Regions from separate parts of the Veillonella tobetsuensis genome, predicted to be linked through region 1. Evidence: a T-box and tRNA genes for the amino acid it is inferred to sense, from the RefSeq annotation. Region 1 holds a T-box; the other holds one or more tRNA genes.
The links. The T-box of region 1 lies ahead of cysS (cysteine--tRNA ligase). A T-box ahead of a tRNA ligase gene usually reads a tRNA of that ligase, here a tRNA-Cys.
Positions count from the first base shown of each region.

Region 1 (4,435 bases):
CCTTGATGTGGTACGTCTGTTTCATAGCGATTCATTTGCTTAATAGGCGTAGGGCGTATCTCAACCCCCTTCGATTTTGCAAGGCCTACAATATCTGACAAACCCGTTTTAACCTTATCTTCACTAACTAAAATCCGTTGTATTGAGCGTCCTGCTTTTAATGCTTCTTTTACGGCATTTCTGCCTACAATATAATTATCCATGTGAAAGTCCTCTTAATGTAATAGAATAGGCCTCTTGCATTAACTCGTTAAGGCGGTCTTGCTGACCTGATTCATATAAGAACCCAAGGACTGCTTCAAAGGCTGTACTATTTCGGTATTCTCGAACGGAGCTGCTTTTAGGTACATTCACATTACTATTGCGAGCTCGCCTAGCAATAGTTTGTTCATCTTCTGTAAGAATCGATTCCAATTGTTCAAATGCCTTAGACTGTGATTTTGCGCAAATAAACTCGGTAACTAGAGTATGTAAAACCTGTACCTTAGAAATACTCATTTCTACCACACGTTGTCTAATATACATGGAATAAACAGCATCACCAATATATGCCAACATGACAGCATCTGAAGCTATCACTTCAGATGCTGATTTAGGTACAAAAGAGCTATGCTCTGTATCCAAAAGTATTAATTTTTTAATGGCTTCTTGTTTCAAGAATTGAAATTGTTTAAATTTCACGCTTTTTCCACCGTGCTCCTGTTGGAGAATCCTCAATAGTAATGCCAATTTCCGCTAATCGATCACGAATGCAATCCGCAAGAGCCCATTGCTTTTGTTCACGGCATGCTTGACGAACAGAGAGAATAACATCCATCAATTGTTCGTATTCTGCTGCGTCAGCACCAGTATTACCTTCCCAAGCTTTTTCTAATACGCCAATGACCTCTGTCATAAATTTGAAGATACGTTTTACCTCTGCGATAGCATCTTGGCAAACAACACCTTCTCTACCTGTTACAACTTGATAGTAAATATTAATTTCCTTAGCAAGACCAAACATACTAGATGTAGCTAATGCAGTGTTGAAATCATCACTCATTGCAGTTTCAAATTCTTCTTCATATACTTTAGCCTGTTCTAATAAACGTTCTGCATCTTCACAAGAACCAGGCTCACATTTTTCAAGGTATAATAAATTTTCAATAGCTGTATTAAGACGTTCTAAGGATTTATTAGCTTCTTCTAATCGTTCATCAGAGAAATCCAATGGGCTACGATAATGTGTGCTTAATAAGAAATAACGCAATGCATCTGGACTATATTGTTCTAAAATGTCTTTCACTAAGAAGAAATTATTCAAAGATTTAGACATTTTTTCGGAATTAATAGTAATAAAACCATTATGTAACCAGTATTTTACAGATGGATGATGTCCAGAACAACCTTCGGATTGAGCAATTTCATTTTCATGATGAGGGAATATTAAGTCACTGCCACCGCCATGGAAATCAAACTCTTCTCCTAAATATTTTTGGCTCATAGCGGAACATTCAATATGCCAACCCGGACGACCATTGCCCCAAGGACTTTCCCAGAATGGTTCGCCTGGTTTGGCAGATTTCCAAAGCGCAAAGTCCATAGGATTCTTTTTACGGCCATCGACTTCGATACGGGCACCAGCCTCCATATCATCTAAGGTACGGCCAGATAATTCACCATAATGCTCGAATCTTTCAACGCTGAAATACACGTCGCCATCTAACTCATAGGCATAGCCCTTTTCAATAAGGGTTGCAATCATTTTAATGATATCAGGAATATGTGTAGATACACGTGGATATACGTCAGCACGCTCCACACCAAGTGCATCCATGACTTCAAAGTAGCTATCAATATAGCGATTAGCAATTACGTCCCACGCTACGCCTTCACCATTAGATGTATTAATGATTTTATCATCTACATCGGTAAAATTTTGTACATAAGTCACTTTATATCCTACATGCTTCATGTAGCGACGGATTACGTCCCAAGTTACGAAAGGACGAGCATTGCCAATGTGAGGATGATTATATGGTGTTACGCCACATACATACATCTTCGCTTCACCTGGCGTTACTGGAGTAAACACCTCTTTTTGGCGCGTCATTGTATTATAAACTGTAATTTCTCTCATCGTTACCGATGCCTCCATGTCCTATAAAATAAAAAAAGACCTCTCATCTCATACAGAGACGATGGTCCGCGGTTCCACTCTGTTAGGTATCACAAAAATACCCACTCAACGCATAACGGCGCGTGACCGGACAAACCTACCTATAATCGGAATGCCAGCTCATGAATGCATTTCGTCTACCTATCCTTAAACCCTTTCACCATCGGTTCTCGCTAAAAAGTTAGTCGTAGAGTACTTCTTTCAATCTCTGCTGTTAATGTATAACCTCTATTTAGATATGAAATAATTTTACCAATAATGCTAAAGAATGTCAATAATTACAAGAAAAATCCCTATTCTTCTCCCCCATATATACGCCCATATAGCAACTGTATGAAACATATATTAAGTTATGAGAATAGAGATTTTATCACTCGATATGTTTGATAGCAATTATCAAATATATCGAGTGTAGACAGATTAGAAATATTGGTAATTAAGCATACTCTAATTTGTCTTGATTATCATGTTTTCTGCAAATGCCTGCGAAGATAGAACCTGTAAAGTTCTATAGAATATATACAAGAAAGGCTCTCACAACAAAATCGTGAGAGCCTTTGAATAGACATAATATAATGATTATTTAGTTAGCGCACTTACATTGTCTAAGTTATGTAAGCATTTCTCTTTACCTAGTAAGGTAACGATATTATTCAAATCTGGGCCATGCATTTGACCTGTTAAAGCCACGCGAATTGGCATGAATACAAATTTACCCTTCAAAGCAGTTTCTTTCATAACGGCCTTAATAGTTGTTTTTACGACCTCTGGTGTAATCTCATCAAGTTCAGCCAATGCATTGCGGAAAGCATTAAGAACAGTTGGTGCAGTTTCTTCGTTCAATACAGCACGCAATTCTTCTTCATGACCTTCTTCGAGGAATACTGTTTCCCCCATGAACATACCAACATGGTCCTTAATTTGAGCACCATAGCTAATATGATCACGGAATGTAGTGCATAGCAATGTCAATCGATCGATATCTTGTTGGTTCATGCTATCTGGAGCAAGGCCAACCTCTTTTAAATGAGGTAAGCAAAGATGGAATAATTCTTCATCGCTCAAATTCTTCATGTAATGGAAGTTGATATGATTCAATTTATCGATATCAAATACGGCTGGATTTTTTGCTACACGATCCATGGAGAACGCTTGAATCAATTCATCTTGTGTGAAGAATTCCTCTTCCCCTTCTGGAGCCCATCCAAGAAGTGCTAAGAAGTTTACAAGTGCTTCTGGTAAATAGCCCAATTGTTTATATTGTTCAACAGATGTAGCACCATGACGCTTGGACATTTTCTTGTAATCTTTACCGAGAATCAAGGAAATGTGACCAAAAACCGGCACATCCCAGCCAAGGGCTTCGTAGATGGCCATCTGGCGTGGTGTGTTAGATAAATGTTCTTCTGCACGAATTACATGAGTGATTTTCATCATGTGATCGTCCATAACAACGGCAAAGTTATATACAGGAATACCATCAGATTTAACGATAACGAAATCACCTACACCATTGGATTCGAAGGACACATGACCACGAACCATATCATCGAATGCATAGGTTTTATTCAATGGTACACGAAGGCGAATTGTCGGTTTTCTACCTTCTGCACGGTATTTTTCTTTTTCTTCTTCTGATAAATGGCAGCAATGACCATTGTATTTAGGAGTTTCACCGCGTTCCATTTGGGCTTGACGAACTTCATCTAGTTCTTCAGCGGAGCAGAAACATTCATAAGCTTTATCTTCATCAAGTAAACGTTGTGTTACTTCTTTATATAAATCAAGACGTTCTGTTTGACGATACGGGCCATTTTCACCACCTACATCAACACCTTCATCCCAATTCATACCAAGCCATTGTAAAGAAGCTTTGATATTTTCTTCACTTTCACGTGTGGAACGTGCCAAATCAGTATCTTCAATGCGCAATACAAATGTGCCTTCTTCCTTACGTGCTAATAGCCAGTTAAATAGAGCGGATCGAGCCCCGCCAATATGAAATGGACCTGTTGGACTTGGTGCAAAACGTACCTTCATAATTAAACCTCTCCTTCATATACGGAAACTACCGCCTGTGCTGCAATACCTTCACGACGCCCGATAGCGCCCAGCATTTCATTGGTAGTAGCTTTAATACTAATGCGATCTAATGGGATATCTAAAACGGCCTGTAAATTCGCCTTCATCGTATCGATGTGAGGTTTTAATTTTGGTGTTTCAGAAATAACCATAATATCTATATTATAGGCTTCTAAGCCTTGTTCTTTCAACAGG
Region 1 covers NZ_PPDF01000012.1:446,124-450,558, forward strand. Annotated here, with positions in the region: gene rlmB (23S rRNA (guanosine(2251)-2'-O)-methyltransferase RlmB) at 1-203, opposite strand, end outside; gene VTHSUH11_RS08055 (Mini-ribonuclease 3) at 196-681, opposite strand; gene cysS (cysteine--tRNA ligase) at 671-2,119, opposite strand; T-box leader at 2,171-2,376, opposite strand; gene gltX (glutamate--tRNA ligase) at 2,738-4,198, opposite strand; gene ispD (2-C-methyl-D-erythritol 4-phosphate cytidylyltransferase) at 4,201-4,435, opposite strand, start outside.

Region 2 (4,435 bases), 200 kb from region 1:
GAAGGCGTTGTGTCAATTTCAACCTTCGAAGGTGGTAAGGCTGAATCCATTGAAATTCTTATTACAGATCAATCACCAGTAGCAGGCAAACAACTTAAGGATATTCGCCTTCCTGGTAAAGCACTTGTTGGCGTTATACTCCGCGGTGATGAGGCTATTGTGCCGCGTGGTAATACAGAGATTTTGGTAGGGGACCATATTGTATTATTTACATTACCAGAGTCAGTTACTAAATTATTAAACTATTTGACGTAGGGGTTATATGCGTATACAAATTGTCATGTCTTTGGTAGGGAAATTACTCTATATCTTTGGAGCTTTTCTCCTTATACCATTCATATATAGCATTATATTTGAAACTGCATATTGGTCATTTGCTGTTACAGCTACTATATCCGGATTAGCAGGATTTTTATTGGTTACTAATGGTCATCAAAGTAAAAGTTTTAGCTTGCGTGATGGCTTTCTCGTAGTTGCATCTACGTGGCTTTCTACTATTTTACTTGGTTCCATTCCTTTTATGATATCTGGTATTCTCATTAATCCTGTAGATGCATTATTTGAAGCTTCTTCAGGGTTAACTGCTACGGGCGCTACGGTTATATATGATGTCGATCAAGCACCTAAAACCTTTATCCTTTGGCGTGGATTAATGCATTGGATAGGTGGTATGGGAATTATCGTTCTAATTTTGTCATTTTTACGTAACCTGGGTGCTGATGCAGCCCACTTTTTCAATGCTGAAGCATCCGTCCCTAAGCCAGGTGTAGTATTGCCACGTATACAATCAATGGCTTCCAAATTATGGTCTCTATATGTTGTATTTACGATAATTTGTTTTATTATGTTGTGGCTTGGCGGTATAGATCCTTTTAATGCTTTAAATTATGCGTTTTCCATTATAGCCACAGGAGGATTAACACCGACTACAGCTGGAACCTTTATATACAGTGATAATATATATATTTGTGTAGTATTCATTTTATTTATGATTATTGCTGGTGGCAACTTTGCTGTATATTACAACGTAATTCATAAAGGTTTTTCTGCATTAATCTCTGACTTTGAGACCCGTATGTATTGGCTCGTATTAGCTTTAGGTATTCTTATTACATTTATAGCTTTATGTATCCAATCCGAAGCTACTCATATAGGCAAGTTATTTCAAGATGCTGCATTTACTTTGGTTTCTATTCAAACAGGTAGTGGCTTTGCTGTGTCAGATTATGATTTATGGCCTGCTGCAGCTAAAATGATGTTATTTATATCTAGCTTTTTTGGCGGTTGTAGTGGTTCTACTACAGGGGGCGTTAAGATTATACGACTTATTATTCTAATCAAGAGTAGTATTATTTATTTGCGTAAGTCTATACATCCTGATATGGTTCAAGTTGTGCGAATCAATGGAAAACCATTGCCTGACAAATGGATTCAGATGACACAACAGTTCATATTCTTATATTTTATGATTTATGTAATTTCTGTTTTCTTTATGACTTGCTTTGGTTTGTCTACTAGTGACGCATTACAAATTGTAACGGCATTTCAAAGTAATGTAGGTTTAGCTTTTGCTAATTACGGTCCTACAGATACTTTTTCTATATTGCCTGATGGTGCTAAGGTTATTGCAATAATAGATATGTTATTAGGCCGTCTGGAATTATTTACAATTTTAGTTATGCTACATCCACAATTTTGGGAAGGTTATTTTATTAAAAAGGATATGACAAAACGATATACAGTTCTATAATTCCTTTAATTACTGTATATGGCGGGTTTATTATAAGAGAAGGGAAACGTATATGGAGATAATAAAATGTCCACTAGGCTTATATAAAGCAAACTGTTACGTGTTAAAACAAGATAACCTATCCCTCATAATAGATCCAGGTTTTCACAGTCGACATATTATTGATATGGTTGGGGATACAACACCGTTAGCTGTTGTATTGACACATGGTCATTGCGACCATGTGTCTGCTCTCGATGAAATCTGTGAACATTATAAAATTCCTGCTTATTTACACAAAGGTGATCACGAATTATTACAGCTTATTCGTCGTCGTCCTAGTGTATATAAAAAGAAAATGTTTACACAATGTATCTCATTACATGAGGGTTCCTTAGAAATAGGTCCTTTCAAATTCTATGTTTATCATACACCGGGACATAGTGCTGGATCAGTTTGTTTGCAAATCGAAAATCATTTATTTACCGGTGATACTATATTTAAACAAAATGTGGGCAATAGTGATAATTATAATGGTAATGCAGATGATTTACGTAAAAGTCTTGATAAAATATTACAGTTAGATGATGCATTATTAGTGGAACCCGGACACAAAGATAGCACTATTTTGGGAGATGAAAAAAACTTCATTATGAATTTTAATATATAGTGTTGACAAAAACTCTGATAACCGATATACTAAGCAAGTACTTTGGATACGGCCCCGTGGTGTAGCGGTTAACATGTCGCCCTGTCACGGCGAAGATCGTCAGTTCAAATCTGATCGGGGTCGCCATTCATGCCTCGGTAGCTCAGTCGGTAGAGCAACGGACTGAAAATCCGTGTGTCGACAGTTCGATTCTGTCCTGAGGCACCATGTACATGCGGGAATAGCTCAGCGGTAGAGCACCGCCTTGCCAAGGCGGGGGTCGCGAGTTCGAATCTCGTTTCCCGCTCCACTTATATGGCGGCATAGCCAAGCGGTAAGGCAGAGGTCTGCAAAACCTTTATTCCCCAGTTCGATTCTGGGTGCCGCCTCCACAATCGTTACCCATGCCGGGGTGGCGGAACAGGCAGACGCAACGGACTTAAAATCCGTCGGTTAGAAATAACCGTACCGGTTCGATTCCGGTCCTCGGCACCATTAAGACTAACTTCGGTTAGTCTTTTTTTATTACTACTATACATATCTATCGATTCCAAGGAAATGAAACATGAAAAAGCCTAATTTACTAATTAGTGAATGTCTGTGTGGCGTTCACTGTAGATATGATGGAAAGAATAATAGAATAGATGAATTAGAATGTATTCAGTCATTATATAATATTATTCCAATTTGTCCGGAAATATTAGGCGGATTATCTACGCCTAGACCACCTGCTGAACGTGTGGGGCAGCTTGTAATCAATAATATAGGTGTAGATGTTACAAAAGAATTTGTCCGAGGTGCTTTGCGTACTTTAACTATTGCACAAGATAATAATTGCCATAGGGCCTTATTAAAGGCTAAAAGCCCTAGTTGTGGCTGTGGTGAGATTTATGATGGTACATTTTCTGGCATCTTAACAACAGGAAATGGTGTTACTACAGATTTATTGCTAGAAAATCATATAGAGGTATTTACAGAGAAAAACATAGATTCTCTTATACCGAAGAAAAGCGACGATTGACAGATTCAATCGTCGCTTTTGACGTTCTATTTACCCTGATTTACAGGATCATTAGTAAGTGGCTGTTCACCTAACAATGTAGTAAGGTTATGTAAATTAAATTGATATGCATCATTACTAAAGTCTCTTGATTTATCATAGCGACTATTTGGTGCATGCATAAGTCCTACTAAGGTATCGTATAATAGATCATTAGTAAAATATTGTTGTTCATGATTTGTTAATGTCGTTGCTGTTTGAGGGTAGGCAGCACGATATTGAGGGGATAAGTAAATCCAGAACGGGATATGAGTCATTACAAAATCAAAGGTATCTGGATTATGTGATTTATCTAGACTTTCACCATGATCAGAAAAATATACCATGGCTTGGAGATTTAAATTATCTTTGCCATATGTGTAAATCTGTTGTAATAACCAATCCGTATATAGTTGGCTATTAGCATAGGCTTCAATACCATCAGGATAAGGACCTTTTTTCCATTTACTAAACTCGTGTGGATAACGGTCATTATAATAAATATGACTGCCCATAATATGGATAACAACAAAATTATTTTTCTTGGGATCTACATTTTTTAGTAATGGTAATAAAGCTTCATCGTATAAGTCTGAAAATCCATAAGACTCATGGGACCATTTGGTGAGGTCTGCTGTTTTAGCCATTAAGGAAATAGCCGTATCATATTCACCGAATACGCCTTGATTACTAAACCAAGATGTAGTATAACCGGCTTTTTTGGCAACGTCTAAGATATTGGCGGAGTCTAAAAATGGACGGTCATTATATTGATTACGTTCAGAAAGAGCTCGTTCTAAGGTTGGTACCGTTTGTACATATGAGGAATAAGCATTATTATAGAAGATAAAATCTTTATTGTTTGATTTCATATCTTCTTGCCAAGGTGTATCATCATACGGAAATTCTGGATTATATACTTTCATATAATCGCGAGAACTAGATTCCCCGATGACGAGAATAATTGTACCAGGTGTTTTCTTAGCTGCTGTATCAGATGTATCAAGATTGAACGAGT
Region 2 covers NZ_PPDF01000012.1:245,187-249,621, forward strand. Annotated here, with positions in the region: gene trkA (Trk system potassium transporter TrkA) at 1-255, shown strand, start outside; gene VTHSUH11_RS07060 (TrkH family potassium uptake protein) at 263-1,750, shown strand; gene VTHSUH11_RS07065 (MBL fold metallo-hydrolase) at 1,803-2,399, shown strand; tRNA gene VTHSUH11_RS07070 (tRNA-Asp) at 2,450-2,525, shown strand; tRNA gene VTHSUH11_RS07075 (tRNA-Phe) at 2,531-2,606, shown strand; tRNA gene VTHSUH11_RS07080 (tRNA-Gly) at 2,614-2,688, shown strand; tRNA gene VTHSUH11_RS07085 (tRNA-Cys) at 2,696-2,770, shown strand; tRNA gene VTHSUH11_RS07090 (tRNA-Leu) at 2,785-2,873, shown strand; gene VTHSUH11_RS07095 (2-thiouracil desulfurase family protein) at 2,944-3,399, shown strand; gene VTHSUH11_RS07100 (phosphoethanolamine transferase) at 3,426-4,435, opposite strand, start outside.
Region 2: it has a tRNA-Cys gene. The T-box ahead of cysS (cysteine--tRNA ligase) is inferred to sense a tRNA for this amino acid. The anticodon was not compared.